DNA from 3 places in the Ensifer sp. M14 genome. Region 2 is predicted to be linked to each of the others. Evidence: riboswitches for the same ligand, from Rfam matches in the RefSeq annotation. Region 2 holds a riboswitch; each other region holds the start of a gene.
The links. A riboswitch is a leader RNA that binds a small molecule or an ion and turns the genes downstream of it on or off. The one in region 2 is predicted to bind thiamine pyrophosphate.
Positions count from the first base shown of each region.

Region 1: it holds a riboswitch for thiamine pyrophosphate, as region 2 does, so the genes downstream of both, BLJAPNOD_RS34865 (ABC transporter permease) here and thiC (phosphomethylpyrimidine synthase ThiC) in region 2, are expected to answer to the same signal.
Region 3: it holds a riboswitch for thiamine pyrophosphate, as region 2 does, so the genes downstream of both, thiB (thiamine ABC transporter substrate binding subunit) here and thiC (phosphomethylpyrimidine synthase ThiC) in region 2, are expected to answer to the same signal.

Region 1 covers NZ_QJNR01000018.1:495,532-503,374, reverse strand. Annotated here, with positions in the region: gene BLJAPNOD_RS34880 (glycosyltransferase family A protein) at 1-701, opposite strand, end outside; gene BLJAPNOD_RS34875 (dTDP-4-dehydrorhamnose 3,5-epimerase family protein) at 695-1,267, opposite strand; gene kdsA (3-deoxy-8-phosphooctulonate synthase) at 1,738-2,592, shown strand; TPP riboswitch at 2,884-2,986, shown strand; gene BLJAPNOD_RS34865 (ABC transporter permease) at 3,127-3,870, shown strand; gene BLJAPNOD_RS34860 (ABC transporter substrate-binding protein) at 3,971-4,852, shown strand; gene BLJAPNOD_RS34855 (hydroxyethylthiazole kinase) at 4,849-5,589, shown strand; gene thiE (thiamine phosphate synthase) at 5,576-6,238, shown strand; gene thiD (bifunctional hydroxymethylpyrimidine kinase/phosphomethylpyrimidine kinase) at 6,235-7,044, shown strand; gene BLJAPNOD_RS34840 (TRAP transporter large permease) at 7,034-7,843, shown strand, end outside.
Region 2 covers NZ_QJNR01000014.1:319,772-327,614, forward strand. Annotated here, with positions in the region: gene BLJAPNOD_RS30075 (Zn-dependent hydrolase) at 1-1,143, shown strand, start outside; gene thiC (phosphomethylpyrimidine synthase ThiC) at 1,274-3,094, opposite strand; TPP riboswitch at 3,189-3,320, opposite strand; gene BLJAPNOD_RS30085 (sigma-54 dependent transcriptional regulator) at 3,472-4,836, opposite strand; gene BLJAPNOD_RS30090 (sensor histidine kinase) at 4,840-6,708, opposite strand; gene BLJAPNOD_RS30095 (dicarboxylate/amino acid:cation symporter) at 6,939-7,843, shown strand, end outside.
Region 3 covers NZ_QJNR01000004.1:751,968-759,810, reverse strand. Annotated here, with positions in the region: gene BLJAPNOD_RS03690 (argininosuccinate synthase) at 1-446, shown strand, start outside; gene BLJAPNOD_RS03685 (multidrug effflux MFS transporter) at 533-1,771, opposite strand; gene BLJAPNOD_RS03680 (MarR family transcriptional regulator) at 1,768-2,247, opposite strand; gene BLJAPNOD_RS03675 (ABC-F family ATP-binding cassette domain-containing protein) at 2,327-4,153, opposite strand; gene BLJAPNOD_RS03670 (thiamine diphosphokinase) at 4,157-4,807, opposite strand; TPP riboswitch at 4,985-5,101, shown strand; gene thiB (thiamine ABC transporter substrate binding subunit) at 5,151-6,179, shown strand; gene thiP (thiamine/thiamine pyrophosphate ABC transporter permease ThiP) at 6,211-7,815, shown strand; gene BLJAPNOD_RS03655 (ATP-binding cassette domain-containing protein) at 7,812-7,843, shown strand, end outside.

The DNA of each region.
Region 1 (7,843 bases), on a different contig from region 2:
CACCAGCCGGAGCTGTCAGCCATGTCCAGAAACGCGCTAAGCTGTGGCATACCTGAATTACGTTTGTTTTTCCGTTTGGCAGTGAAATGCAGCAAGGTCGGCAGCCGACAATGGACCACCGAGGGTTTAGGATTCTCGTGGATAATACGCTGCCACAAGCGCCAGTCTGCCGCGATTGGAAGGTCTTCGCGCCAAACGTCCAGCGATGGAAGGCTGTCGGCTCTATAGAGAAAACAACTTGCTGGGATCGTGTTTCTTCGCTCCATGAAATCCTCGAGCTCATCCGGGATTTCGAGGTTGGTCAGGAATGGTGCTGCTATACCATCCGTCGAAACCCAGAGAGCTTGACTATGTGCCATTGCTGCCCCGCCCTCGAGAGATTCTGCGAGCAGCTCGAAATGGTCGGGGAACAGAATGTCATCGTCGGCAGCGAACCCAATCAACCGTCCGCGAGCCTCGCGGAGACCAATGTTTCGGTTCGCATAACCAAAATGCGGCGCTTTAGGAAGATCGAAGAAGCGGATCCGATCATCCTTGAACCCAGCAACCACATCTCCAGTGCCAGGAACGCAGCCATCGCCGACAACCAGGAGTTCGAAATCACCGAAGGTTTGAGAAAGCACAGACTCGATAGCGATCCCAATCACGTCCACACGGTTGTGGGTCGGCATGAGTATCGAAATACGAGGTGCGCTCACCATCCTTTTGCCGAACCGAAGCTGTAAGGAATCAGATCGGTATCGATGGGGAGCCGATATTTATCCGGGCTGGTATGGTCGTACTGGATTGTTGGGAAATTGATGACGACAACGTCGGAAGTGCCGATGTTGTGGTCGGCATGCCAAACATACTTCGGTACGTTGATCAGGCGCGGCCGGCTGCCGGAGAGATATACGCGGCATATCTTCCCGCATGTGCCAGAGTCCGGCCTAGGGTCATAAAGCACCAGTTCCAACTCTCCGCTCAAAACGAAGTAGCGATCTTCGTGCTCCTTATGCAGACCCCACCCTTTGACCATTCCCGGTCGAATCGTGAAAATATATGAGAAAACGAGCGGATCCGGATGCCACCCCCATCTGGGGTCGTATATTTCGGTGACGCTACCGCGATCATCATCATGCCTGATGCTGTTGTAGAACGACATGCCGTCCAGCAGTGGTGCTATGCTTTGCCGCTGTTCGTCGACGGTCCTCTGATCTTGCACGGCAGTGGCCAATGTCTGTTGCAGCAGATCCGCATTTCCACCATGTCGCGAGTCATCACGCATTATTGTCCCCCCAATATTGGAGGCCTATATCGCATGGGGATTGCGGACATGTCATCAGATCCTACGCGCGGTCCGATTTTTTAGTCGGCTTGACCTGAGACCCTGAACTTCCTCCATATTTTGGTAGAGTCCGTCACAACCAGGAGACGGACGAATGAAGCGTTCACGGTTCACGGAAGAACAGATCATCGCAAGGCTAAGGAATGCGATCGCCGTTGCTGAATCGGGTCGAAGCGGCGAGATACGCTACTACCCAATTCTCTTGGACGAGCTCGTTGCGAAACCATGACATTTCAACCGACCTGCAAGCGATAGCGGACTGTACTGGCTATTGAGCGCATGTATTGAGGGTCGGTCTTGCATCCGTTTGTCCTGAAACATTACAACCAGTTCTCGCCTCTGTCTCGGCAGAATCGGCTATGTCGAATTATCATATATTAGCTACGGAAACGTTCGAGGAAGTACCTAACATGGAAACGAATGCCAGAGTAGTCGTCGGTGAAGGTGCCAAGCAGGTCGCCTTCTCGCAGAAGGAGCGCCTGTCGCTGATCGCCGGCCCCTGTCAGATGGAAAGCCGCGAGCACGCCTTCATGATGGCGGGAAAGCTTGCCGAATTGTGCAAGTCGCTCGATATCGGCCTCGTCTACAAGTCGTCCTTCGACAAGGCCAACCGCACGTCGCTTTCGGGCAAGCGCGGCATTGGCCTCGACAAGGCGATGGAGGTCTTTGCCGATCTCAAGAAGGAGTTCGGCTTCCCGGTACTGACCGATGTCCACACCGAGGAGCAGTGCGCTCTGGTCGCCCCGACTGTCGACATTCTGCAGATCCCTGCCTTCCTGTCGCGCCAGACCGACCTGTTGGTGGCCGCCGCCAAGACCGGCCGCACCATCAACGTCAAGAAGGGCCAGTTCCTGGCGCCTTGGGACATGAAGAACGTGCTCGCCAAGTTCACGGAAAGTGGCAATCCCAACATTCTTCTGTGCGAACGCGGCGCGTCCTTCGGCTACAACACGCTGGTGTCCGACATGCGGTCGCTGCCGATCATGGCTTCGCTCGGTGCCCCCGTCGTCTTTGACGCCACCCACTCGGTGCAGCAGCCCGGCGGGCAGGGCGGCTCGACCGGCGGCCAGCGCGAGTTCGTCGAGACGCTGTCGCGTGCGGCCGTTGCCGTTGGCATCGCCGGCCTGTTCGTCGAAACCCACGAGGATCCCGACAACGCGCCGTCGGACGGCCCCAATATGGTGCATCTGAAGGATATGCCGCGGCTGCTCGAAAAGCTGCTGGCCCTTGACTCGGTTGCGAAGTCGGTTGTGAAAGGTGGTTGATGAGCCTCTTGGTTGCAGCCGGTGCCCTGCGCGACGCATGAAACGCACGCGCATAGATTGAATGCTTAGGGTGGATTTTGCTATAACAGCGAGCACTTCCTGCGTATCATTTTTGCTTGAGGGCGTTGAAGCAATGGAGTGCCTTGGCGCCTCCATATAGGCGCAGTGTAAAATCGGAGCGGGATGTCCATCTACTAGCACATCAATTTGCCGCGGCGCGAGAGATGAGCGTCGGGCGCACAATGACAATCGTCACGACTATTGACATCGTTCATTTAACAATTAGAAATGCCTCATTCCGAGGGGAGCACTATTCTGTGCTGAGATGGCGGTGAGCCGGACCCTTGAACCTGATCCGGGTCATGCCGGCGTAGGAACGGGAAAAGAGCCGCATTCGGCAAACTAATCGCGTTTTCGCTTTCACCTGGATCTCCGTGATGTTTTGTCTGGAGATCGATCGATGCTGTGTTTTGCCAGTTTCCGCCGGATGGCGGATCCGCGTTTCGCCCGGGTTGCCGCGTCGGTTGACCGGCGATGCGCGTAGCTTTCACATTTGTTCGTAGCCTTGTTGGACTTGCTGTCCTTTGGCAGGCCTCGGTGTTTGTTTTTTCGCTACCGGGCTATCTGCTGCCAACGCCGCTTGAGGTGCTGGCTGTGTTTGCACGGCAGCGAGCATTTTTGCTTGAACAGAGCCTTGTGACAATCGCCGAAATGCTGGCCGGTCTCGCGGCCGGCTCGGTGTTCGGTGTGGCGACAGCAATTGGCCTGGCGGCTTTTCCGCGGCTCGGAAAACTCGTCTGGCCCTTCGTGCTTGTCCTCCAAGCCTTTCCCGTCTTCGTCATAGCGCCCTTGCTGGTGCTGTGGTTTGGCTTCGGCATGGTCTCGAAGATCGTGATGACGGCCATCATCATCTTCTTTCCCGTTGTTTCGGCATTCTCGGACGGTTTGCGCCGTACCGATACGCAGATCCTTGATGCCGTGGCGCTCACCAAGGCAAGCCATTGGCAGGCGTTGCGGCTCGTGCGGTTGCCATTGGCGTTGCCGGGGCTTGTTACGGGCCTGCGTGTCGCTGCGCCCTTGGCTCCGCTTGGCGCCGTTGTCGGCGAATGGGTCGGCGCCTCGGCCGGCCTTGGCTTTGTGATCGTCCAGGCAAATGCCCGCATGCAGACCGATGTCGTCTTCGCCGCGATGGCCATTCTTGCCGTTCTCGCCGTCGGCCTCAGGCTTCTCGTCGATGAGGCAACACGTCCACTCGCGCACTGGGCGCGAGAAACCTGAATATCCGAGATCAACTGGGAGAGTTCATAACATAATGATTCGCAAATTTCTGATTTCCGCCAGCTTTGCGTTCGGCGTCGTCCTTTCAACCGGCTCAGCAATGGCCGCAGAAAAACTGACAGTGATGCTGGAGTGGTTCGTCAATCCGGACCACGCCCCGATCGTCGTCGCCAAAGAACTCGGCCTGTTCGAAAAGGGGGGGCTCGATGTCGAGCTCATCCCCCCGGCCGATCCCTCCAGCGTGCCACGTCTCATTGCAGCAGGGCAGGCTGATATCGGCGTACACTATCAGCCGAACCTTTACCTTGATCATGCCGCCGGTCTGCCGCTCGTTCGCGTGGGTACTCTGGTCGAGACACCGCTCAACACCGTCACCGTCCTTGACGACGGTCCGATCCGCAGCCTTGCCGATCTGAAGGGCAAGAAGATCGGCTTCTCCGTCTCCGGTTTCGAGGATGCGATGCTCGGCCGAATGCTTGCCTCGGCCGGTCTGAAGAAGGAGGACGTCGAACTCATCAACGTCAACTTCGCCCTGTCGCCGTCGCTGATCGCTGGCAAGGTCGATGCGACGATCGGCGGCTTCAGGAATTTCGAGCAGACACAGATGCGTATCGAGGGACATGAAGGCCGGTCATTCTTCCCCGAAGAGCATGGCGTGCCGGTTTATGACGAGCTCGTCTTCGTTGCCGACAAGGCAAAGGTTGGCGACGGGCGCTTGCCGCTCTTCCTTGCCGCGGTGGAGAGGGGGGCAATTTTCCTCACCAACCACCCTGACGAAGCCTGGAAGCTTTTCGTCAAGGCCTATCCAAACCTCGATGACGAGCTCAACCGCAGAGCATTCACCGACACCCTGCCGCGCTTCGCCAAAAGGCCGGCGGCACTTGATCGTGGCCGCTACGAGCGGTTTGGAAAGTTCCTTGCTGAAAGCGGACTGATCAGCCAGGCACCTGATGTCGACGATATCGCGGTGGAAATCCGATGACGGGCGAAACAGGATTCGTGGAAAATGCTGCTGCATTGCTGGCGCGTGTCCGGCGACAACGTCCCCGTGTACACTGCGTGATGAACACGGTGGTGCAGAAGTTCGTGGCGGATGGCCTCGCGGCGCTTGGCGCGATCCCCTCCATGACATCATCGACAGAAGAGGTCGAGGCCTTTGCCCGGCGCGCCGATGCGCTCGTCGTCAATCTCGGCACGCTTGATGAAGTGCGGCGCGCGGCGATCCGCCTGGCAACAGCCGTTGCGCGCGGCGCCCACAAGCCGTGGATCGTTGATCCCGTGCATTGCGATAATTCGCCATCGCGGCTTGCGTTTGCCCGGGAACTCATCGCATCCGGGCCTTCCGTGGTTCGCGGCAATGCAAGCGAGATGGACATCGTCGGTGAGGCCAACGGTGTCTTGAAAATCAAGACGGGGCCTATCGACGAACTCACTCTGGGTCGACTTGCGACCCGGGTTGAGAACGGCCACCCCCTCATGGCGCAAGTCACGGGCACCGGGTGCCTCTCGGGCGCCTTGATCGCGGCCTTCATGGCCGTCGAGCCGGATCGCCTGAAGGCAGCCACGGGTGCGCTACTAACAAGCGGTATCGCCGCGGAGATTGCCGCGGAACGATCGAGTGGTCCCGGGAGCTTCGAGGCCGCCTTCCGCGATGCGCTCGCATCGCTCCGCCCTGAGGATATCATTGCCAATGCCAGGATTTCTTATGCCGAAGGTTGATTATCGCCTGAATGCCCTCGTCGATGCGCGACTTGCGGACAAAGGGAATTTAGCTGACCTGGCGCGTACCGCTGCGCTCAGTGGCGCGACACTCATCCAGTATCGCGACAAGACGAGCTCGACACGAGAGATGATCGAACAGGCGCGGGAGATCGGTGCTGCGCTTGCCGGAACCGGCGTGCCTTTTGTCATCAACGATCGCGTCGATGTGGCGCTCGCGGCGGGCGCCGATGGCGTCCATCTCGGGCGGGACGACATGGATGCGGCCACGGCCCGCTCGATGATGGGCGATGCTGCGATCATCGGCTTGACGGTCAAGAACGAAATGGATGCCCAGACTGCCATTGGTTCACCGATTGATTACGCCTGTATCGGTGGGGTCTACGAGACGCTGTCGAAACACAACCCCGATCCCCCGGTCGGTCTGGAGGGGTTCGCCAGGCTTCGCAGGACGCTTCTCACGGCTAAACCGGATCTGCCGGTTGGAGCCATCGCCGGGATAAATGCGCAGCGCGCCGGAGAAGTCGTCGCCGTTGGGGCTGATGGAGTCGCGGTCATTTCTGCAATCTTTGCTGCAGTGGATCCGGCGGCAGCCAGTCGTGAGTTGCGGGCATGCGTCGATCGTGCGTTGAAGACGGCTGCACGATGACCGCTATTGCAGTCACCATTGCTGGTTCCGATTCAGGTGGCGGTGCGGGTATCCAGGCGGACCTGAAAGCTTTCTCGGCGCTCGGCGTTTTTGGCGCAAGCGTGATCACGGCGATCACCGCACAGAACACCAGAGGTGTGACGGCGGTCGAGGATATCTCGCCGGCGATTGTCGAGGCTCAAATTGATGCGGTGTTTGCTGACCTTGCTGTTGGAGTCGTGAAGATCGGCATGGTGTCTCGCGAGGAAACAATCGCCGTAATCGCCAAGGGGCTTCGACGATACGGCAAGATGGCAGTGCTCGATCCCGTGATGGTCGCCACATCAGGTGACGCTCTGCTGCGCCCCGATGCCATTGCGGCGCTTCGCGAGGAGTTGCTGCCAATGGCGCTGGTCGCAACGCCCAACCTGCCGGAAGCGGCATTGCTGACCGGGCGTTCGATCGCGACGGATGAGACGGAGATTGCCCATCAGGCCGAGATCATTCTGAAAGCTGGCGCGCGCTCGGTTCTCATCAAAGGTGGGCACGGGGGCGGCCCCGAGGCGACGGATATCTTCTTTGATGGCCGAGAGCCTGTTCGGTTGACGGCGCCGCGCATTGAAACGACGAATGACCACGGTACGGGCTGCACTCTATCGGCGGCGATCGCCGCCGGGCTGGCGCGCGGGCTTTCCTTGGCGGATGCCGTCATCGCTGCCAAGGATTATCTGCACGGTGCCATCGTTGCCGCCGGAGATCTAAAAGTCGGGCAGGGGCGGGGACCGGTCCATCACTTCCACCGCTGGTGGCAGCCCGATGCTCGCTAGCATGCCGCAGGCTCTGTCGCTGCGGCTGGAGCGAACGCTCGAGCTTGCTGGGGCGTTGACGCTTGCGGCCCTGCTTGCGACCGTGACGGCTTCCGTCGCTCTTCGGTATTTTGCTGCAAGCGGCTTTACCGGTGCGGAAGAAGCGGCAAGTTGGTTGCTGGTAACGCTTGCCTCGATTGGGCTACCGCTCGCTTCGACGGCGAAGGGCTTGCGGATCGATTTATTCGAGGGACGGTCAGCGCCTAGTGATGGCCGTGATCAAAGACCATCCGCGCGCGGCGAGCTCATCGTCGACGACAGAGGCACGAATCCTTTCTCGTCGGAAAACCGGTCCGTGCCCCAAGAGCTGCGCACTATATTTTCCGGCGTCATCACTCTGGTAGCCTGCATCGTCGTGATATCCGGCAGCGGAAAGGCGGCGCTCGATCTCGGCGGTGTTTCGCCCTCGCTCGTCCTTCCCGAGGGACTGCGCCCGGCTATGCTGAGCGCCGGAGGAGTGCTGGCGATTGTCGCGATCCTGCTCCGCCACGTCGCGGACGGCCGGCTTGTCGCGTTCGCCTCGATGCTTGCGATTGCTGTGGGATTACATTGGGTGGTCGGCGCTGTGCCACCTTTGGACCAGGTGTCTCCGAGCTTCATGCTGTGCTGTCTTGCACTTGTGGCAATTCTCGCCGGAACGCCGCTCCCCCATGCTTTCATCGCTGCGGGGTATGTCGCCGTCGCTTTCGGCGCGCCGATGCCGGAAGAGGCGATGGCGGCGGCCACATTGTCCGGCCTGTCGCGTTATCTTCTGACCGCC
Region 2 (7,843 bases):
GCAGCGTCTGACACTGAGAAGCAGGGGCGGGATCGTCTTGTCGGCTGGCTGGAAGCCGCAGGTCTCGACGTCGCCTTCGACCGGATCGGCAATATCTTCGGCATCTGGCAGAGCCAGGAAAATGCCGGGCAACTGCCGTTGATGCTGGGCTCGCATATCGACACGGTCATCAATGCCGGCATCTATGACGGCTGCTACGGCGTGCTGGCCGGGCTCGAAGTAATCGAGACGCTGAAAGAGCAGGGTTTTGAGCCTGCCCGTCCAATCGTCGTTGCCGCCTTCACCAACGAAGAGGGCGTGCGCTACGCGCCCGATATGCTGGGGTCGCTGGTCCATGTCGGAGGTCTTGGCGTCGAAGAAGCGCTAGCGACAGTCGGAACCGATGGCACGGTGCTCGGGTCGGAACTGGCGCGTATCGGCTATGCCGGCACTGTCGAGCCAGGCTCTCTGAAACCCCATGCCTATGTCGAGCTGCATATCGAGCAGGGGCCGGTGCTGGAGCGCGAAGCGATGACGATCGGTGCGGTCGAAAACCTGCAAGGGATTTCCTGGCAGCGCATCACCATTGACGGTGTCGCAAACCATGCTGGCACGACGCCGATGGCGATGCGTTGCGATGCGGGCCTTGCCGCCGCGCGTGTCGGCCTGTTCCTGCGCGATCATATCGCGCGATCGAACGCGCCGAGCGTAGCAACGATCGGAACCATGCGCTTCGAGCCGGACGCGATCAACGTCATTCCCTCGCGGGCAATCTTTACCGTCGACCTGCGCGACCCGGACGAGGATCGTCTGCAGGCGCTAGAAAATGCGCTTGCCTCAGAATTGCGGGTGATCACGGCAGAGGAAGGCGTGACGGTTACGGTCGAGCGGCTAGCGCGCTTCGAGCCGGTCACATTCGATCCTGGCATCGTCGAAATGATTGAGGCGTCGGCGATCACCCGTGGGCTGAAGAACCGGCGGATGACCTCCGGCGCCGGCCACGACGCCCAGATGATTGCGCGCATCGCACCGGCGGCGATGATCTTCGTTCCGAGCCGCGACGGCATCAGCCACAATCCGCGCGAGCACACGGATGCGACCGAGCTCGTCGCCGGCGCCAATGTTCTGCTCGATGTGGTCAGGAGGATCGCTGGCGGCCGATAGATAGGGCAACCGCATTCGTGGGTGTCCTGTGGATTGGTGATCAGGTGGGAGGGGTGGCGCATGAGTGGCAAACAGCAGCGAAGCCCGACAAAAGTGAGAAGGGCCGTTGCCGACCCTTCTGCCGTCGTCGCTATCCTTTGGCCGCAGCTTCCTTTACCGGCATATAGAGGTCGCCCCCCTCGCGAAACTTTGCCGCCATCGCCTGAAAACCTTCCTTCTGCGCCTCGGCGCGGATGTCGTGCGAGATCCGCATGGAGCAGAATTTCGGCCCACACATGGAGCAGAAATGCGCGACCTTGTGCGCCTCCTTCGGTAGGGTCTCGTCGTGGAAGGAGCGTGCCGTTTCAGGGTCGAGCGACAGATTGAACTGGTCCTCCCAGCGGAACTCGAAACGGGCGCGCGAGAGGGCGTCGTCACGGGTGCGGGCGGCCGGGTGCCCTTTGGCGAGGTCTGCGGCGTGAGCGGCGATCTTGTAGGTGATCACCCCGGTCTTCACGTCATTGCGGTCGGGCAGACCCAGATGTTCCTTCGGCGTCACGTAGCAGAGCATGGCGGTGCCGAACCAGCCGATCATCGCCGCACCGATCCCTGAGGTGATGTGGTCGTAGCCGGGCGCGATGTCGGTCGTCAGCGGTCCGAGCGTGTAGAACGGCGCCTCGCCGCAGACCGCGAGCTGCTTGTCCATGTTTTCCTTGATCTTGTGCATCGGCACGTGGCCGGGTCCCTCGATCATCACCTGGCAGTCTTTGGCCCAGGCGATCTTCGTCAGCTCGCCCAGCGTTTCCAGCTCGGCAAATTGTGCCGCGTCGTTGGCGTCCGCAATCGAGCCGGGGCGCAGGCCGTCACCGAGCGAGAATGAGACGTCATAGGCGCGGCAGATGTCGCAGATCTCTTCGAAGTGCTCGTAGAGAAAGCTCTCCTTGTGGTGGTGCAGGCACCATTTGGCCATGATCGAACCGCCGCGCGAGACAATGCCGGTGACGCGGTCGACGGTGAGCGGAATATAATGAAGCCTGACACCGGCATGGATGGTGAAGTAGTCGACGCCCTGTTCCGCCTGCTCGATCAGCGTGTCGCGATAGACCTCCCATGTGAGATCCTCGGCGATGCCGTTGACCTTTTCCAATGCCTGGTAGAGCGGCACGGTGCCGATCGGCACGGGCGAGTTGCGGATGATCCATTCGCGGATGTTGTGGATGTTGCGCCCGGTCGAAAGGTCCATGACCGTATCGGCGCCCCAGCGCGTTGCCCAGACCATCTTCTCCACTTCCTCGGCCATTGAGGATGTGACGGCCGAATTGCCGATATTGGCGTTGATCTTCACCAGGAAGTTCCGGCCGATGATCATCGGTTCCGATTCCGGGTGGTTGATGTTGGCCGGCAGCACGGCGCGGCCGCTGGCAATCTCCTGACGGACGAACTCGGCCGTGACGTGATCGGGGATATGGGCGCCGAAGCTTTCGCCGTCGCGCGATGTGGGGCGTGCGGCGTCGCGACCGATATTTTCGCGGATGGCGACGAACTCCATCTCCGGCGTGATGATGCCGGCACGTGCATAGGCAAGCTGTGTCACCGCGCGCCGGCCGGTTGCGCGCAGCGGCGGGTGACGGAAGGGAAAGGTCGGCGTCAGCCGCTCGCCGGTCGCAAAGCCGTTATCCTCCGGTCGAACGCTGCGTCCGTCGTAGGCTTCGACATCGCCGCGCGCAATGATCCAGTTGCGGCGCGGTCGTGGCAGGCCGTCCTCGATGCGGATGTTTGCGTCTTCGACGGTGTAGGGGCCGGAGGCATCATAGACCGTGACCGGCGGCTCGCCCGACGTCGGGTGCAGGGCAATCTCGCGCATCGGCACGCGGATCTCGGGATGGATCGTCCCTGACTTATAGACCTTTTTCGAGGCGGGAAGAGGGCCTTTGGTGACGGAGAGGTCTGCGGGGTTGGTGGCAATATTCATGATGAGGCTCCAAGTTTGCGGTTGGAGACCCAGTTCTGAAGCCGGAAGGAAAAGACACGTCCGCCCGAAATTCCGCGGGAATGGCGGAATCGTGGCGTCGATGTCTGCACCGTCCCTACGCCAGTATGAACTGGATCAGGTTCAACGGGTCACTGCGCCTCGGTCGGCAAAGCCGGTCCGACCAGCAGAATCTCAGCCCCTTGACGGGACCCCCCTGGTGAATGTCGTGAGATAGCCATCGATCCGGATGCGCCGTCAAGCGCTAATCCGAAGGTTGTGGCCTTCGCCTGTTGATCGTGCGGCAGGCTGTGTCCGGTTTGGATGCTCTCTTGGCGCGTTTTCTGGCAAAATGCCGCTTCGCGCTCTTAGGAAATGTTTTAGCGAACAGGCTTTTCGGATGCCGGGCGCTCGGCATAGTCCGCCCGGTTGATGCCGTGCCGCTGCAGCTTGTCGTAGAAGGTCTTGCGCGGAATGCCGAGCGCCTCGATCGTCGCCTTGACGTCGCCGCGCTGCGCCCGCAGCACCTCTTTCAGGATTTCCGCCTCATAGCGCTCGAGTCGTTCGGGCAGGGCGCTGCCGGGTAAGGACGCGCTGGCGGTCGCTTGTCCGAGCGCACCTTCGACGCCAAGGGCGACGCGTTCGGCGAAATGCGAGAGCTCGCGCACATTGCCCGGCCAGGAATGGGACATCAGGTGGTGGCGCACGGCTGGCGAGATATCCGCCACGTCGCGCTTGAAGCGTTCCGCCGCCCGCGTCAGGAAATGCGAAAAGAGAAGCGGGATATCGTCCCGGCGCTCGCGCAATGGCGGGATCGAAAGCGTGACGACATTCAGCCGGAAATAGAGATCCTCGCGGAAATCGCCCCGTTGGGCTGGATCGCCGAGATCGATCTTGGCCGCGGCGATCACGCGGATATCAACGGGGCGGACGAGATTGGTGCCGAGCGGGGTGATTTCGCGGGCTTCGAGCACGCGCAGCATCTTCACCTGCGTCGCCGGTGGCATGGCTTCGATTTCGTCGAGGAAAAGCGTGCCGCCGCTCGCATGCTCGATACGGCCGATGCGTTTCTTAAGCGCGCCGGTAAAAGCACCTTGTTCGTGGCCGAAGAGTTCGCTTTCGATCACCGTTTCCGGCAGCGCGCCGCAGTTGAGCGCCACGAAATTCCCGTCGCGGCGCCGGCTCCATTTGTGCAGCAGTGTCGCGACCACTTCCTTGCCGCTGCCGGTCTCGCCGGCAACAAGCACGTCGACGTCGGTGTCGGCGATATGTCGCAACGTCTGGCGCAAGCGTTCCATGACAGGGGTCTGGCCAATCAGCGGCAGGCTTTCGCCTGCTGTTTCGGCAGCGCGTTTCAGTGCACGGTTCTCCATCACCAGTCGGCGTTTTTCCAAGGCGCGACGCGCGCTCTGCACCAGGCGTTCGGCGGCAAAGGGTTTGGGGATGAAATCGTAGACGCCGTCCTGCAGGGCCTGGACGGCCATGGGGATGTCGCCGTGGCCGGTGACCAAAATGACGGGAAGGTCGGGATCGAAGCCGGCGATGCGGCGAAACAGCGTCAGGCCGTCGATCCCCGGCATGCGGATATCGCTAATGACGATACCGGCAAAGTCTGGGCCGAGCACGGCGAGCGCTTCCGCAGCGCCGGGAAAGGCCATGACGGTCAAACCGGCAAGCTCCAGCGTCTGCGTCATCGCCTTCCTGAGGTCGCTGTCGTCGTCGACGAGGCATACGGATTGCTGCATTGCTCAGGCCCTCTTCAGGCGTACGGTGAAGACGGTGCCATCGGGGCCGGTCTTGACGTCGATATCGCCGCCATAGTCGACGACGATCTCCTTGGAGATGGCGAGGCCGAGACCGAGACCCTCATCCTTGGAGGTGTTGAACGGGGTGAACAGGTCTTCAAGGATATCCGGTCTTATGCCCGGGCCGTTGTCGGCGACAACAAGAAGAACCGTGTCTGACGGACCCAACGCGCAGCTCACGCGGATCTCCGCGTCCGTCCGGTCGCCGAGGGCTTCAAGGGCATTCTGCAGGAGGTTGATCAAGACCTGTTCAAGACGGATGCGATTGCCAAGCACGTTGAGCCCATTGTCAGGCAGGTCGATGACGATCGCGTCCATGCGGCCGGCAAAACGGCTGCGCAGCAGCATGCGTGCGCCTTCGATCACTTCGCGCATCGCCGTCGGCTCCGCGACGAAGCGGCCCTTTCGCGCGAAGCTGCGCAGCTCGTCTGTGATCGTGCCGACCCGCTCTGTCAGCGTGGCGATGCTTTCGAGATTTTCGATCGCAGTTTCCTTCTGTCCGCGGTCGAGGAAGGTGCGGGCGTTGTCGGCATAGGCGCGGATGGTTGCGACCGGCTGGTTGATCTCGTGGGCGACGCCTGCGGCCACCTGGCCGAGGATCGCCAGCCGGTTGGCCTGGACGAGTTCCTGCTGTACCGCTTGCAGCTTTTCGCCGGTGCGCCGATGGTCGGCGATCTCGTTTTCCAGGTGATCGCGGGCGAGGCTGAGGTCCCGCGTCCGTTCGGTCACCCGGCGTTCCAGTTCGTCGCGTGCGGCCCGTTCGCTGGCTGCAACCTGCGTCAACGATTGGCGCCGACGAAGCAGGAAGGCGGCAAGCGCAATCAGCGGCAGCAACAGGGCGAGCGCCAGCAGTCGCGCCTCGCGGCTCGCCGCGCTCAAAGCAGCATCCAGCGGCGCCAGTTGCTCCAGCCGCCAACTGGTCGAGGGAACCATCGTCTCGACCCTGAGATATTGATTCTCGCTGCTGCCGGGCAGAAGTGCGCTCAGGATGCTCGATCCATCGCTTGTCGGCTCGATCCGTCGAAACGGCAGGGGCAGCAGCGAGGCATCGCCGAACTGCAGGCTGTCGCGGAGGGTTGCAACCCGATCCGGGGGGATGTTGCGGGTGGTCATGAAACGCCACGACGGGAAGCTTGTGATCAGCACGATGCCCCGCCGGTCGGTGACATAGACCGGCTTGCCGGAGGCGAGCCAATCGGCCTCGACCCCGTCGAATTCGAGCTTGGCGACGATGACGCCGATCGGGCCGCCAGGCCCGTCGACACGTCTCGAAATATAAAGGCCCGGCCGCTTGCTGACGTTGCCCATGGCGAAATGCTCGGCCTTGCCGTCGCGCATCGCCATCCGGAAGTATTCGCGAAAAGCGTAGTCGTTGCCGACGAAGCTGGTCGGCTCGCGCCAGTTGCTTGCCGCGACCGCCACGCCGTCGAGGCCGATCGCGTAGATCACCGCCGCATCCGTATTGGCGGCCAGCGCCTCGAGCTTTTGGTCGAGCCGTTGCAAGGGCTGCTCGCCACGCTTTTCGAGGGCGGCCTTCACCTCGACGTCATCGGCCAACACCAGGGGCAATGCGCGCTGGCGTTCGAGCACGGCGCGCAGCAGCGAAGCCTTCAGATTGGCATCGATGCGGCTCTGGATGTCGACGGTTTCAAGCGCCTTCTTTCGCCCATATTCGCCGGCGACAAAAAGGCCCGCTGCCAGCAGAGCCAAAGCGACCGCTGCAAAAATCAGCCAGGCACGGCGCATGTGCCGGTCTGGATCGGCTGGTTTTATGGTGGGCGAGGCGGGTATGGGCATGGCGGAATTGTGCATTATTCCGCCCAAAGTTCCAGAGTGTCTGTGCGGATATTCGCTCAAATCTTTGTGTGCCCGGTGGGCAATCTCCTGAAATTTATCGGAATTTCAATGGCTTGATTGGCCGCGACGCGATCTGGCACGCCCATTGCAAATGACATCCTCATGACAGCCCGAGCTGTCGCGCTTCGGAAATAGGGCCCGGGAGGCCCGGCATGACGCCGGACTGGGTCTCAGTGGAGGATATCATGATTATCGACCAATCCGCGGAACCGCGCGGCAAGACACCTTTCTATCGCCATCTCTATGTCCAGGTCCTGGCGGCCATCGCCGCGGGCATTCTGCTCGGCCATTTCTATCCTGAGATCGGAACGCAGCTGAAACCGCTTGGCGATGCCTTCATCCGGCTCGTCAAGATGATCATCGCGCCGGTGATCTTCCTGACTGTCGCCACCGGCATTGCCGGCATGACCGACCTTGCCAAGGTCGGGCGGGTCGCCGGCAAGGCGATGATCTACTTCCTGACGTTCTCGACGCTGGCGCTAATCATCGGCCTGATCGTCGCCAATGTGGTGCAGCCGGGCGCCGGCATGCACATCGATCCGGCATCGCTCGACGTCAAGGCGGTCAGCTCCTTTACTGAAAAGGCGCACGAGCAGTCGATCACCGGTTTCCTGATGAACATCATCCCGACGACGCTCGTTGGCGCATTCGCCGACGGCGATATCCTGCAGGTGCTGTTCATCTCCGTCCTGTTCGGTCTTTCCCTTGCCATGGTCGGCAAGAAGGCCGAGCCCGTCGTCGACTTCCTGCATGCGCTGACGCTGCCGATCTTCAAGCTGGTCGCGATCCTGATGAAGGCAGCACCCATCGGCGCGTTCGGCGCCATGGCGTTCACCATCGGCAAATACGGCGTCGGATCGATCGCCAACCTAGCGATGCTGATCGGCACCTTCTATGTCACCTCGTTGCTCTTCGTCTTCGTCGTGCTCGGCGCGGTTGCCCGCTACAACGGCTTCTCGATCGTCGCGCTCATTCGCTACATCAAGGAAGAACTGCTGCTCGTTCTCGGCACGTCTTCGTCGGAAGCAGCGCTTCCTGGCCTGATGAACAAGATGGAGAAGGCAGGTTGCAAGCGCTCGGTCGTCGGGCT
Region 3 (7,843 bases), on a different contig from region 2:
ACGGCATCGGCCGTCTTGACCTGGTCGAAAACCGCTTCGTCGGCATGAAGTCGCGCGGCGTCTACGAGACCCCCGGCGGCACGATCCTGTTGTCGGCCCACCGCGCGATCGAATCGATTACCCTCGACCGAGGTGCAGCCCACCTTAAGGACGAGCTGATGCCGCGCTACGCCGAGCTGATCTATTACGGCTTCTGGTTCTCGCCGGAGCGCGAGATGCTGCAGGCGGCGATCGACCGGAGCCAGGAGCATGTCGAAGGCGAAGTGACGCTGAAGCTCTACAAGGGCAACGTCATGGTCACCGGCCGCGAAAGCCCGAAGTCGCTCTATTCCGACAAGCTGGTCACGTTCGAGGACGACCAGGGCGCCTACGACCAGAAGGATGCCGCCGGCTTCATCAAGCTGAATGCGCTGCGCCTTCGCACGCTGGCTGCGCGCAACCGCTAAGCGGTAAGCCCCTGACAAGACAAAGCCTCCGCGACCCGGGTCGCGGAGGCTTTTTCATGCACGCTGCTATCCGGTCTGAGACGTCGCTATTCGGCCGCTTCCGGCAGGGCACGCTTGCCATCAGTCGGCGCCGCCAACGGCGTCAGGCGGACGGTCCGGCGATACCAGAGATAGCTAAGCACGCAGAGAAGGCCGAAGCTCGGAATGATCGTGCCGAGCGCCAGCACCGGCACGCCGACGATGGCCGCCAAGGCGCCGCCGAGAAGGCCGGCGCCCATCTGGATGAACCCCATCATCGCCGACGCCGTGCCGGCGATATGCGGGAAAGGCGCCATGGCTGCCGTCATCATGTAGGGCATAACGAAGGCGATGCCGAAGGCATAGACGCCGACCGGCGCCATCACCGACAGGAAGCTCGGCTCGAGCGCGTGCATGGTGTAGGCGAGCGCCACGCTGCCGAGCGCGATGAAGCAGAGACCGACAGGCACCAGCGCTTGCGGCGTAAACCGCCGCATCAGCAGCCTTACCGTCACGGTGCCCGAGAAGAAGAAGCCGGATTGCATCAGCATGCCGACGCCGAACTCGGTCGGCGTCAGCCCGACCGTGCCGATCAGCACGAAGGGCAGCATCGTTGCCTGCGCATAGAGTGCGCCGACGGCACCGGCGATCACCAGGGTCGACGACACAAAACGGCTGTCGGTCAAAAGCTCGCGATAGGCGGCAAGGATCGGGCGCAGATGGCCCTTGGCCGGATCGGGCGTCGCCGTTTCCGCCATGAAGAACTGCACGCTGACGCAGGCCATCAGCGCAAAGCCGACCATCAGGAAGAAGATCGACTGCCAGCCGAAGAGGCCGAGCGCCAGCCCGCCGAGCGTCGGCGACACCGCCGGGCCGATCGCCAGCATCATGCCGATCATGTTCATGATCCGAGCTGCCTGCAGGCCGGTGAACTGGTCGCGCACGATGGCGCGCGCAACCGTCATGCCGACGGAGGCGCCGATGCCCTGTACCAGCCGTCCTGCAAGCAGGACCGAGACCGAGGGCGCAAAGGCCGCCATCAGGCTGCCGGCGAGATAGATAGCCATGAAGATCAGCGTCGTGCGCCGGCGGCCGATGACATCGGAAAGCGTGCCTGACACCAGCTGCGCAAAGGCGAAGCCGGCGAAATAGAGCGACAGCGTCATCTTGATCGCTGCCTCGCTGGAGGAGAAGGCGCGCACCAGTTCGGGCATCGCCGGCGTATAGAGCGCCATGGAGACGGGGCCGAGCGCCACCAGGAAGGCGCCGATGATGCTGGTGCGCCGTTCGCTCATGCGGCGCGTCATTGCTTCGCCCCCTTCTCCTTGCCGGCGACGCACGGATCGAGGCGGCGCAGATTTTCACGCAGGATGCGCAGGTTGCCGCAGAGCATCTCGCGCGTCTCCTCGTCGAGACCTGCCGTATAGGCATTCATCATTTCGCGCAGGCCCGCCATCAGCTCGGAAAGCAGCGGATCGGCCTTGTCGGTGATGACGACGTTCTTGGCGCGGCGGTCGGCCGGGTCGGGCATCCGGGCCACCAGCTCCATCGCCTCCAGCCGGTCGAGATAGGCCGACAGCGTCATCGGCTCGATGCCCATGCGCGTGGCGATTTCCGCCTGCTTGATGCCCTCGGTCAGCGCCACCTGGATCAGCGTGCGGGCTTCGCCCGGCGTGATGCCGAGATCCAGCGCATTGACCTTGCGGTCAAAGGCGCCGCGCAAAAGGCGGGAGACATCGGTCAGCAACATGCCGATGGTTTCGGATTCGAGTTTTGTCGGCATCAGGATCGTTCACAAGAGATATAATAAGCTTTCCTTACCATACCCCTTGCCAACTTTCAACGCGGCAAGCCGGCGATGCTCAGCCCTCGAGCTCCTCGCGCAGCATCTCCAGCTCCAGCCATTCCTCCTCCATCTGCGCAAGATCGCCGCGAAGCTTTTCCAGCTCCTGCGCCAGCTTGGCGAAGGTGTTCGGATCCTTGGCAAAGAGGTTGGGATCGGCCATCCGCTCCTCACGCTTGGCGGCCTCGGCTTCCGCCTTGGCGATCTCCTTCGGCAGGTTTTCGAGCGCGAACTTCTGCTTGTAGGAAAGCTTGCCCTTGGCATTCGACGTGTCGGCTATCGGCGCGGCAGCGTCGGACACCTTCGCCTTTTCCGCCTTCTCGGCCTTGCGGCGTTCCTCGATGGCGCCCTTGCGCTGCGCCATCATGTCGGTGTAGCCGCCGGCATATTCGATCCAGCGACCATCAGGCGCTTCCGGATTGCCCGGTGCGATGGTCGAGCTGACGGTGCGGTCGAGGAAGTCACGGTCGTGGCTGACGAGGATGACGGTTCCGGCAAAGCCGGCGACGACTTCCTGCAGCAGGTCGAGCGTTTCGATGTCGAGATCGTTGGTCGGCTCGTCGAGGATCAGCAAGTTGGTGGCACGGGCAAGGATACGCGCCAGCATCAGCCGCGCGCGCTCGCCGCCCGACAGTTCGCGAATGGGTGTGCGCGCCTGCTCGGGCTGGAACAGGAAGTCTTTCATGTAGCCGGTGACATGGCGCTGCTCGCCGTTGACAATCAGGCTCTCGCCGCGGCCGTCGGTGAGGTAATGCGCCAGCGTGTCCTCGAGATTGAGGTCCTCGCGCTTCTGATCGAGCGTCGCCATCTCCAGATTGGTGCCGAGCTTCACCGTTCCGGTGTCCGGCTCGATCTGGCCGGTCAGCATTTTCAACAGCGTGGTCTTGCCGGCACCATTCGGGCCGACGAGGCCGATCCGGTCGCCGCGATGCACGCGGATCGAAAACGGCGCGACGATCGTCCGCTCGCCGTAGATCTTCGTGATCTTTTCCGCCTCGATGACCAGCTTGCCGGATTCCTTGGCGTCGGACGCGCTCGCCTGGACGGAGCCCTGCGGGCCTTTGTGGCCGCGATGGCGCGAACGCATGTCCTGCAATTCGCCGAGACGGCGCATGTTGCGCTTGCGCCTTGCGGTGACACCGTAGCGCAGCCAATGCTCCTCGCGCTCGATCGCCTTGCCGAGTTTGTGCTGTTCCAGCTCTTCGGCCTCCAGCACCTCGTCGCGCCAGGCCTCGAAATGGCCGAAGCCACGATCAAGCCGGCGCGACTGGCCGCGGTCGAGCCAGACGGTCGCGGTCGAAACCTTTTCCAGGAACCGCCGGTCGTGCGAGATCAGCACCAGGGCAGACCGGCTGCGCGTCAACTCGTCTTCGAGCCATTCGATCGTCGGCAGGTCGAGATGGTTGGTCGGCTCGTCGAGCAGGAGGATATCCGGCTCGGGCGCCATCACCCGCGCGAGCGCCGCACGGCGGGCCTCGCCGCCGGAAAGCCGCGCGGGGTCCTCTTCGCCGGTCAGGCCCAGATGCTGCAGCAGATAGGCGACGCGGTAAGGATCGTCGCTCGGACCAAGGCCCGATTCCGCATAGGCCTGCACCGTGTCGTAGCCTTCGAAATCCGGCGCCTGGGGCAGGTAGCGGACCGTCGAGGACGGATGGCGGAAGACTTCGCCCGATTGTGCCTCGGCAAGGCCGGCGGCGATCTTCATCAGCGTCGACTTGCCCGAACCGTTGCGCCCGACAAGGCAGATGCGGTCCCCCGGCTCCACCTGCAGGTTGGCGCCGGCCAGAAGCGGCGTGCCCCCGAAGGTGAGGAAGATATCGTCGAGTTTCAGAATGGGAGGCGCCAAGGCTCAGGCTCCGGAAAGGTCATAGGGGCGAGCGAGAACAATCGCCCGGCCGGTGTCGAGGGAAATGCGAAGGGGACCCTCCGCAACATTGGAAACGGTGCGGGAAGACCCGAACGGCAGCGTGAAATCGGTGAGCGGATAACGCGCATTGACGATCGTAAGCCCGAAGAGATCGGTCAGTCCGAGGATGGAGAACAGGCTGCCCTTCGGCAGATCGATGTCGATCTCGCCTGCAAGCAGCGGATAGGCCTCTTCCTCGCCCGACGTCATGAACACCGGCAAGCCGCGCTCGGACAGCGCAGCCGCCTGAAGCAGGTGCAGGAAGGCATGATCGCTGCGGGATCCTCCGAGCGCACCGGCAAAGATCAAAGCTTCGGCACCGCGCGAAAGCGCCGCTTCCACGGCGATCTCGCCATCGGTCGCCGCCTTGGCGGCGGGGTAGGGCTCGCGCGGAACGCCGGCAAACTCGGCAAGCAGCGCCTCTTCGGTCGAATCGAAATCGCCGACCCAGACATCGGGCGTCACCGCCAGGGTCCGCGCATGCCGCATGCCGCCATCGGCCGCAACGAAGCGGCTGCCTACAAGCTGGCGCGCAAGGCGATCGGTGGGGGTGAGTGCACCGCCGAGCAGAATGGTGAAGGTGGATCGGGCCATGGCAAAGCCCATAGCGCAAAGGCACGGCCAAGGAAAAGCAAGAAAACCGAACAGGGCCGCTATCTGGCGATTTTGCGTTGATGTCATCAGGCTTCGCAGCATTGGCGGGCGTCGGGCTGCTGGATACCGGCGTTCAAACTTCGCTTGCCATCAAACCGTCACGGCGGTAAATCTCTACCCGCTCTAACGGGGTGCCTTCCGACCGCATGCGGCCGAAGGCTGAGAGGCGTTTAACGCCAACCCGCGGAACCTGATCCGGCTCATACCGGCGGAGGGATTAGACGCGATCGGATCGATACGCCCTTTTCCCATGCAACATTATTTTTAGGGAGAGGTGCCTGCCATGTCCAAATCATCGCAACTGAAGTTCCTTAGCCGGCTAGCGCTTGCCGCAACGGCAAGCCTCGTCTTCGCGGCCAATGCCGTAGCCGCCGAAAAGACGCTGACCGTCTACACCTATGAAAGCTTCATCACCGAATGGGGCCCGGGCGCCAAGATCGCCGAAGCCTTTGAAAAGACCTGCGAATGCAAGGTCACCTATGTCGGCGTCGCCGATGGTGTCGAGCTGTTGACCCGTCTGAAGCTCGAGGGTGCCGCCTCCAAGGCCGACATCGTGCTCGGCCTCGATACCAACCTGGTTGCCGAGGCCAAGGCCACCGGTTTCTTCGCGCCGCACGGCATCGAGGCCGAAGGCGTCAAGGTGCCCGGCGATTTCTCAGACGACACCTTCCTTCCCTATGATTACGGCCATTTCGCCGTGGTCTACGACACCCAGGCCCTGAAGACGCCGCCGAAGAGCCTCAAGGACCTGGTCGAAGGCGACCCGTCGCAGAAGATCGTCATCGAGGATCCGCGCACATCGACGCCGGGTCTCGGCCTGCTTCTGTGGGTCAAGACCGTCTATGGCGACGAAGCCGGTGCCGCCTGGGCCAAGCTCAAGGACCGTGTGCTGACCGTGACACCGGGTTGGTCGGAAGCCTATGGCCTCTTCACCAAGGGCGAAGCGCCGATGGTGCTCTCCTACACCACGTCTCCCGCCTACCACATGGTGGCTGAGAACACCGACCGCTACCAGGCGGCCGAATTCTCGGAAGGTCACTACATCCAGATCGAAGTCGCCGGCATGACCAAGAACGCCCAGGAGCCGGAACTTGCCAAGCAGTTTCTCGGCTTCATGACCGGTCCGGAGTTCCAGTCGATCATCCCGACCACCAACTGGATGATGCCGGTCGCCGCCACCAAGGAGCCGCTGCCGGACGCTTTCGGCAAGCTGGTCAATCCGGCAAAAACCTTCCTGCTGCCATCGGAAGAGGTCGCGGCCAACCGCAAGGCCTGGATCGACGAGTGGCTCGCCGCCATGAGCAAGAACTGAAGCGCGCTTGTTCGCGCCAGCCGAAAACAGGATCACCATCACCGCCGGGGCCCTGAGCCTCGGCGGCATCCTGCTGTTTGTCTGCCTGGCGATTGCAGCGCTTCTGTTCCAGAGCGGCGACTTCGGCAATGGCGTACTGTTCGACGCTTATATTTGGCGGGTAACCCGCTTCACATTGCTTCAGGCGAGCCTTTCGACGCTGCTCTCGGTTCTGCTCGCCATCCCGATCGCCCGCGCACTGGCGCGTCGGGCGTGTTTTCCCGGCCGCGTCTGGGTGCTGCGGCTCATGGCCCTGCCGCTCGGCCTTCCTGTTCTGGTCGGTGCCCTCGGGCTGATCGAGATCTGGGGTCGGCAAGGTGTACTCAACGCAGCTCTGGCCGGGCTCGGGCTTAAGCAGCCCATCAGCATCTACGGCCTTTTCGGCATCCTGCTTGCCCACGTCTTCTTCAACATGCCACTGGTCGCGCGCCTCTTCCTTGCCGGGCTGGAGCGCATCCCCTCGGAATACTGGCGGACCGCCGCCAATCTCGGCATGCCGCCGACCGCCCTCTTCCGCTTTGTCGAGTGGCCGGTTCTGCGCGGACTGCTGCCGGGGGCCGCCGGCCTCGTTTTCATGCTCTGCGCCACCAGCTTTACGCTGGTGCTGACGCTCGGTGGCGGGCCTGCCGCCAGCACCATCGAGGTCGCAATCTATCAGGCGCTGCGCTTCGATTTCGATCCGCCGCGGGCGATCGCCCTCTCCGCCCTGCAGATCGTCATGACCGGCGTGCTGCTCTTGGCACTCACGCGTGTTGCGACCGAGCCGGCAGTGAGCGCAACCGGGGGCAAAACCTCGAGACGCTACGATGCAGGAAACGGCCTCTCCCGCGTGTCCGATGCCGGCTGGATCCTGTTCTCGCTCGTCTTTATCGGCGCGCCACTGATTGCCGTCCTCACATCCGGCCTGCGTGCAGACCTGGTGAAACTGGCGGGCGACGCGACCGTGCATCGTGCCCTGATCACCAGCATCGTCATCGCCATCCTCTCGGCATTCCTTTGCGTCACCGTGGCAGCCGCGATGATCCGCGCTGCCGCCACCGTCGCGGCGCGTCGACACGCACCCGCCTTGGCCAGGGCATTTGCCGGCACTGTCGCTGCCAGCACCTCGCTGGTGCTGCTGGTGCCGCCGGTCGTGCTTGGGGCGGGCTGGTTCCTGCTTCTGCGCCCCTTCGGCGACGTCGCCCGTTTCGCCCCCGCCATCGTCGTTGCCATCAATGCGCTGATGGCGCTGCCCTTCGTGCACCGGATTTTGGCCCCGGCGATGGCAACCCACGCCGCCCGCACCGACAGGCTGACGGCCAGCCTCGGCATCCGAGGCTTCCATCGCCTGCGATGGATCGACCTGCCGCCGCTCCGAAAACCCCTGCTGATGGCCTTTTCCTTCGCCATGGCGCTATCCCTCGGCGACCTTGGCGCCGTGGCGCTGTTCGGCTCGCAGGACATGGTAACGCTTCCCTGGCTGCTCTATAGCCGGATGGGCAGCTATCGCACCGCGGATGCTGCCGGGCTGGCGCTGTTCCTCGGCTTGCTCTGCCTGATCTTCACCATGCTCGGCACGGCCGGCGACAGGCGCATGCCGGAAGGACGCAACGCATGAACCCGGAAGGCGCAGTTGAGCTTATTGG